DNA from 2 places in the Oceanospirillum sp. genome. Region 2 is predicted to be linked to the other one. Evidence: predicted binding sites of a transcription regulator. Region 2 holds the regulator's gene; the other holds the start of a gene.

Evidence for each region. The regulator FliA, encoded in region 2, starts transcription of late flagellar genes. The targets are predictions, from matches to a motif close to CTAAAGTTNNNNNNNNNNCNGCCGATA.
Region 1: AC4GL5_RS03510 (flagellar protein FlaG) is a predicted target of FliA. The motif match lies at 1,923-1,949, and genes of this name have one in related genera.

What each region holds. Positions count from the first base shown of each region.
Region 1 is NZ_CEYNZH010000004.1:140,826-144,354, reverse strand. It holds gene fliD (flagellar filament capping protein FliD) at 1-1,396, opposite strand, end outside; gene AC4GL5_RS03510 (flagellar protein FlaG) at 1,444-1,878, opposite strand; gene AC4GL5_RS03505 (flagellin N-terminal helical domain-containing protein) at 2,025-3,188, opposite strand.
Region 2 is NZ_CEYNZH010000003.1:130,302-133,830, reverse strand. It holds gene flhA (flagellar biosynthesis protein FlhA) at 1-980, shown strand, start outside; gene flhF (flagellar biosynthesis GTPase FlhF) at 1,050-2,318, shown strand; gene AC4GL5_RS02725 (RNA polymerase sigma factor FliA) at 2,338-3,066, shown strand; gene AC4GL5_RS02720 (chemotaxis response regulator CheY) at 3,153-3,529, shown strand, end outside.

The sequences.
Region 1 (3,529 bases), on a different contig from region 2:
TTGAAACTGCACCATCCCCTGCTAAAAGCTTTTTCATGCCTTCAAGGTTATTTAATGCACCATCAAGTCGATCACTATCAATTGCTAAGGTACCGTCTTCTTCAATATCAAGACCGATTGAATACAACGTATCCAGACCTTGATCTGCACCAGAAACTTGCTTTGTAATCAAGTTGTTCAAGACTGACTCGACATTTCTGACGATAGGGTCATTCGAAAGCTTACCGGCAGTGTAGTTATTATCTTCATCTACAGTACCTTTAAGCTCATTCATTGTTTCTCGTAGTTTATTATAAGCTTTAGCAAAGGCTTCGACCTTTGATTTCACGTCTCCGGTATTTTCTCCTACAGTCAATGCAGCTGTTTCAACATCAGCCGTTCCAGTACCCGGTGACTGTTTTAATGCTGTAATCGTAAGACCCGCCACAGCACTATCGAACTCATTGGTATCATTAGTGATAGAAACGCCATCAACTTTTATTTCAGCATCGGAAGCAAGTGATGTTGAACTCATATTGCCAGTAGTTGCCAGTTTTGCAATACCGGTAACACTCAGGTCGTTTCCAGCCCCTGTCACTGAAGACTGGTAAACCAAACGGCCATCAATAATATTCGCAGTTACACCAAAGTTATCATCAGAGCTGTTAACTGCGGCAACGATATCATCCAGTGTTTCATCACCAGTTAGCGTGACCTCAAAAGTCTTACCATCTGCGGCAAAAGAGAGCGTACCACTCAAGTTAGCGTCTTTAGCGCTATCTGCTCGTTCTGACATGTCACCCGTAGTTGTAAAACTGTCAAGACTGGCATCATCATTGGTAACGGTCAGAACTTCTCCAGTACCTTCTGCATAGTACTCAAGACGTCCATCAGTGATTCTTGCTCCAATTCCTGACAGTGCATCAATATTGTTTTTGATGTCATTCAACGAATCACCAGCACCTACGCTAACGTCTACTGTAGCTCCGGTATCTATTTGAAAAGATAACGTTCCAGATTTTCCCAGAGCTGAAGACGCATCTGCATAGCTATCACTTTGATATTTAACAGAACGCCAATCAGATGTGGACTTACTTCCACTGGCAAGAGCAACCACTTCAATGTCGTATGATGAAGCAACGGCATTAGTATCTGATTCCACCTTAATAAGGTCACCACTACTGGGCTGCGTCAGAGTTGGTGTCATTTTTGTAAACAAAGACGCATCTTTCAGATTATCTGCTGCTGTCTTAAAGTCAGACATCAAACTCTTTAGGATGCCCAAACCTGACAGTGAATCTTCTGCTTGAATTTCACGCTTGCCAAGCTGCTCGACCTTAGGCTTAGCTGCAGCCTCGACCAAACCGTCAAGCATTGTTGATAAATCAAGTCCGGAACCAATTCCTAAAAAGTTCATATCAATCTCCTAATGGCGTTGCCCACCATTTTAATGAATCCAGTAAATTACACTTCATCCGAAAGCAAACTAAATGACTGAGATACCGAACCTGACAAAAACTCTTTCATCACTTCGTCAAGACGCTTGGCAATTTCAATGGTTTGCTCAGAAGGAATCTGTCGAATCACTTCGTCAGTATCCTTATCTACAACTTCAACAACAACGCGTTGCAGCTCTTTCTCCACTTGCAGACGCAGGCTGACTTGCTGAATTTCTGCGTATTGATTAACTTTGTCCACAGCATCCTGAAGCTCTTTCTCCCGATCACCGCCACCTTTCTGCCCTGCCATAGCCGACTTAAGCTCATCAACAGCCGATGTTCGAGCATTTTCAAGTTTTACTCCAGCTTCAGTTGTTACCTTGCCAACATCCATACCGGCATTTTTTTGCCGCATTTCGTAACCCTGTCCATAGGCATCGTTAGAACCTTCAACTTTCATGCCAATTCCTCCTAGAGCTTATTGCCCCTTAACTATTGTTATTTTATCGGCCTGTAAAGAGAAAACTTAAATTTCTGTCTAATAAGAAGAGTAGAACAGATAAAAAAAATCCCGCCGTAGCGGGATTTTTCACTGCTGTTAATCAATTAACGCAGTAATGACAGAGCGGTCTGTGGCAACTGGTTCGCCTGAGACAGAATAGTCGTAGAGGCCTGCTGAATAATCTGGTTACGGGTCAGCTCAGCCGTTTCAGAAGCAAAGTCTGTATCCTGAATACGGGAGCGAGAGTCCGATACATTTACAACAGCAGTGGTGTTATTACGTACAGTAGATGCCAAACCATTTTGCTCTGCACCCAATTTGGCACGCTGAGTGTCTACCTGAGTGATCAGACCACTCATGGCGTCCAGCAAAGTGTCTGTTGCGAAACCATGAATTTCATTAAGCTGCGCATCACTATAACCTGCACTTACGGTCCCAGTAATCCCGACCGTAGTTTTCACATTAGCGATAGCCATTATGTTTGATGCAACAGCCGAAGAAGTCGTTGCCTCAGCTTCAAGGATTGTCGTCAGCGCCGCAATATTCACAACGCCAGATACGCCATCTTTGCCAAGGTCAGCAATCTTACCTTCACGGCTAGTACCAAACAGAGCATTAGTGGCAACCCCGGTACTCACATTATTAATTACAGCGTAAGCCGCAACCATTTTACCGATAGTACCTGCAGTATTGAAGCCAGTACTCAGTGTAGACAGATCACCCGTTACACCTTCAGCGTCTGCAACGCCACCAAACAGGGCTGCAAGCTCCGCATTCCCCGTAGTCACCGTATCCTGCTCACCTGCCTGAGCACCGGATTGAATCTGAAAGCCTGATTCAGGGGAATCACCGTTCAGAATCTTCAGCGTGCCATATGCAGTTCGGTCAGCAATATCGTTATTCACATTTAGCAGCTTGGTAAATTCCTGACCTAGCGCGCTACGATCATCATCAGACAGTGTACGGTTACCGCCTTGCACCACAAGCTGACGCATACGTTGAATGTTGTTAGTCACCTCACCCAAAGCACCTTCAGCGATCTGAGCAATAGAGATACCATCATTGGCGTTACGACTTGCCTGGTTCAGACCTGTGATCTGAGTTGTCAGACGATCAGAAATCTGCAGACCCGCCGAATCATCACGAGCACTGTTGATGCGACTACCCGAAGACAGTTTCTCAAAAGAACTGTTCATACGATCTGTCACATTTGACAGGTTTTTCTGGCCATTCAGCGCAGAAACATTGGTATTTACATATAAAGCCATGGGCACACCCCTTCAACTTACATTAATAAACGACTAAAGGTTTAATCCAATCTCTGAGACCGTGATTGCGTCACCTTTGTCTTATCCATATCGGCTTTTTGACGCATTCCTTTAGCATCCTATATTATTTGAAATAAAAAAATCCCACTGAAGCGGGATTTCAGGCTGCTGACAAAGTCCGCACACCTATTTTTCACACTTTTTTCCAAAAATGCGTATTTTTTAAATCCTTTGCAATCAATAGATTAGATAGATCCGTTTTTACCATTTTTCATTTTTTACGCAAAAATAAACCCCTGCAATAAATTGCAGGGGTTTATCAATACTCTGAAATCCCGCCA
Region 2 (3,529 bases):
TTGACAAAAACCAAGGTGGGCAGTTGCTTGGGCGAATCAAAGGGATTCGTAAAAAATTATCCCAGGAGTTGGGTTTTTTGGTTCCTTCTGTGCATATTCGGGATAATCTGGAGTTGTCGCCAACTATTTATCGTATTCTGTTGAAAGGCGTTGTAGTCGCCGAGGCTGAAGTTTACCCGGACCGCGAAATGGCGATTAACCCGGGGCAGGTATTTGGTGAAATTTCAGGGATTGAGGGTAAAGATCCAGCATTTGGATTGGATGCCGTATGGGTAGAGGCACAGGACCGGGATGAGGCGCAGGCGTTGGGTTACACTGTAGTTGACTCCAGTACGGTTATCGCGACCCAGTTAAACCAGATTATGCAGAATTATGCCCATGAATTGATTGGCCATGATGATATTCAGCATCTTATGGATGCTCTTTCAAGTCATTCGCCGAAACTGGCAGAGCAGCTGGTTCCCGATTGTTTAAGCTTGAATCAATTGCTGAAGATTATTCAGAGTTTGCTGCAGGAGAGTGTTTCTATACGTGACTTCCGCACAATTGCGCAGTCTTTAATTGAGACTGCTCAATCTACCCGGGATATAGGTCAGATGACCTCTGCGGTGCGCATTGCTTTGTCCCGTTCTATCGTGCAGTCGATTTGTGGTCCGGGTACAGACCTTCCGGTTATTACCTTGGAGCCTCAGTTGGAACAAATTTTGCTTCAATCTGTTCAGCAGGCTGCTCAATCTAATGTTGATGACAATCTTATTCTTGAGCCCGCAATGGCTGAGCGATTGCAGCAGTCCTTGGCAGAAGTATCTCAACAGCAGGAGATGATGGGTAATCCGGCAGTATTGGTAGTAGCGGCGCCAATACGGCAAGTTCTTGCCAGATTTGTTCGCTATAGTGCTCAGTCGGTACATGTTCTCTCGTATCAGGAGATTCCTGATAATAAACAGATTACTATTGTGGCTACTGTAGGACAGCAATAAACTTATATTTTGTATGGTTGGTTGGGGCTTTCACCATGGCTGCCGGAATAACGAAGGATATGGGTATTTATGAAAGTAAAACGTTTCTTTGCTCCTGATATGCGTCAAGCCATGAAGTTGGTTCGGGATGAGTTTGGTTCTGACGCTGCTATTTTGTCCAATAACAAAGTGGCTGGCGGCGTTGAAATTGTTACGGCTGTTGATTATGACGCCAGTATTCTTCGTGAACCCAGTGAACGTATCGATCCTGAAAATAGTGATGCGCTGACCGATTCTCTGGCTGATGCGTTAGCTAAAGCTAAGGATGTAATTGAAAATGCGTCGGGTGAGCAATCACCGGATCGTCTTGAGAATGCTTTTCAGGTGAAGGCAAAAGAGCGCCAGTTTGATCAGGCCGAGGCTATGGTTGACACGCTTGAGGCTCGGGGGCGCAGAAAAAGCCCAGAAGATGCAGCTATTAGAGCGATGCAGTCTGAGATCCAAGGGTTGAGAGAACTTCTTCGAGAGCAAATGAAGGAGACGATGTCTGAGAGAAAGCCTGTTGAGGCTATGCTTTATAAGCGTCTACGTCGAATGGGGCTTTCTGAGCATTTTGCTGTAAGAATTATTGAAAGTGCTTCATTAGCTGATGATGTTGAGTTTTCGGCTGCTTGGGAAAAGTCTGTCGACCAGATTCGAGCGCAAGTGTTGACTACAGGCTCAGATGTTATTGATCAGGGCGGGATTGTGGCTCTTATGGGGCCAACTGGTGTAGGAAAAACAACCTGCATTGGAAAGCTGGCTGCCCGATATGTTTTAAAATATGGCCCCGATAGCATGGCGTTGGTGACTACTGATTGTTATCGGGTTGCTGCCTATGAGCAGCTCAGGACCTTCGGTCGTATTCTTGGGGTTCCTGTTCGCGTTGTCGATGAGAAAAATTCGCTGGATGCTACGCTTAAATCATTGAAGACCAAGGCGCTTATTTTAATTGATACTGCTGGCCTTAGTGTTCAGGATCCAAATATGAGGGAGCAGTTTTCCTTATTAGAGACCGCTTCAGTTAGAATTCGTAAATATTTAGTGTTGAGTGCAATCAGCCAGCAACAGGTTTTGCAATCGACATATGAGGCCTATAGGCGACACGGTTTGAATGGGTGTGTTGTTACTAAGCTGGATGAAGCAACAAGTGCAGGTGAGGTGATCAGTCTTATAGCTGATAACAGGCTGCCTCTTGCATATTTGGCCAGTGGCCAAAAGATTCCGGATGATTTGAGGCTAGGAGATTCAGGCGTACTTGTGAGTAACGCTCTGGAGCTGCTTGAAAAGAACGAAACTAACCAAAATCCGGAACGATAGAGACGGGAGGTCGCTATCTATGGCTCTGGTAATGAGTTCAGGTATGTACTATTCCGGCAAAACAGTGACAAGCAGTCTGGTTGACGAGCATGCTCCTTTGGTCAAGAAAGTTGCTCAGCATCTTCTAAGCCGGCTGCCCCAAACCGTTATGCTTGATGATCTGATCCAGGCGGGGATGATAGGTCTTATTGAAGCCTCTCAAAAGTTTGATGGCTCGAAAGGTGCGAGTTTTGAAACATATGCTTCGATTCGTATTCGGGGTGCAATGCTTGATGAGGTTCGCAGGTATGATTGGGCTCCTCGCTCTGTTCACAGAAATAGCCGAAGGGTTTCCGAGGCGATTAAACAGGTTGAGGCTAGGACGGGCCGTGATGCCCGTGATAGTGAAATAGCAGCCGAAATGGGGGTTACTGCCGAAGAGTATAATCACTATGTGCGCGACACTGCCGGAACTAAGCTGTTCAGTTTTGATGAAATAACCGATAACGAAGACAGTAGCTTCGAGGTGGCGGATGAAACATCGGCAGAGCCTGATGAGGCTGTTGAAGGTGGTGCGTTTCAAAGGGCTTTGGCAGATGCCATCGCTGGGCTTCCTGAGAGGGAACAAATGGTTTTGGCACTTTATTACACTGAGGGTTTGAATCTGAAAGAGATTGGTTCGGTTCTCGATGTAAGTGAGTCAAGAGTCAGTCAGATACACAGCCAGGCAGCCTTAAGGCTAAGGTCTCGTTTATCTGAGTGGAAGTAATTACATTATATATATTTGATAAATGAATAATTGTAGTATTCTAGTAGTGGCAAATTGGGTGAGTGGAGGTTGCCTTGGATAAGAATATGAAGATTCTCATTGTGGATGATTTTTCCACCATGAGACGGATCGTCAAAAACCTGCTTCGTGACTTGGGTTTTACTAATACGCATGAGGCTGATGACGGTCTGACCGCCATCCCTTTATTGGAAACAGGCAACTTTGACTTTCTGGTAACGGATTGGAATATGCCAGGTATGACAGGTTTTGACCTGCTTAAGACTTGTCGTGCTGATCCTAAACTGAAAGATTTGCCTATTCTGATGGTTACAGCAGAGGCCAAACGTGAGCAGATTGTTGCAGCGGCTCAGGCTGGTGTAAATGGCTATATTGTTAAGCCTTTCACGGCTGCCGTTCTCAAGGAAAAAATCGAAAAGATTTTTGAACGAATTGAACAGCAGTA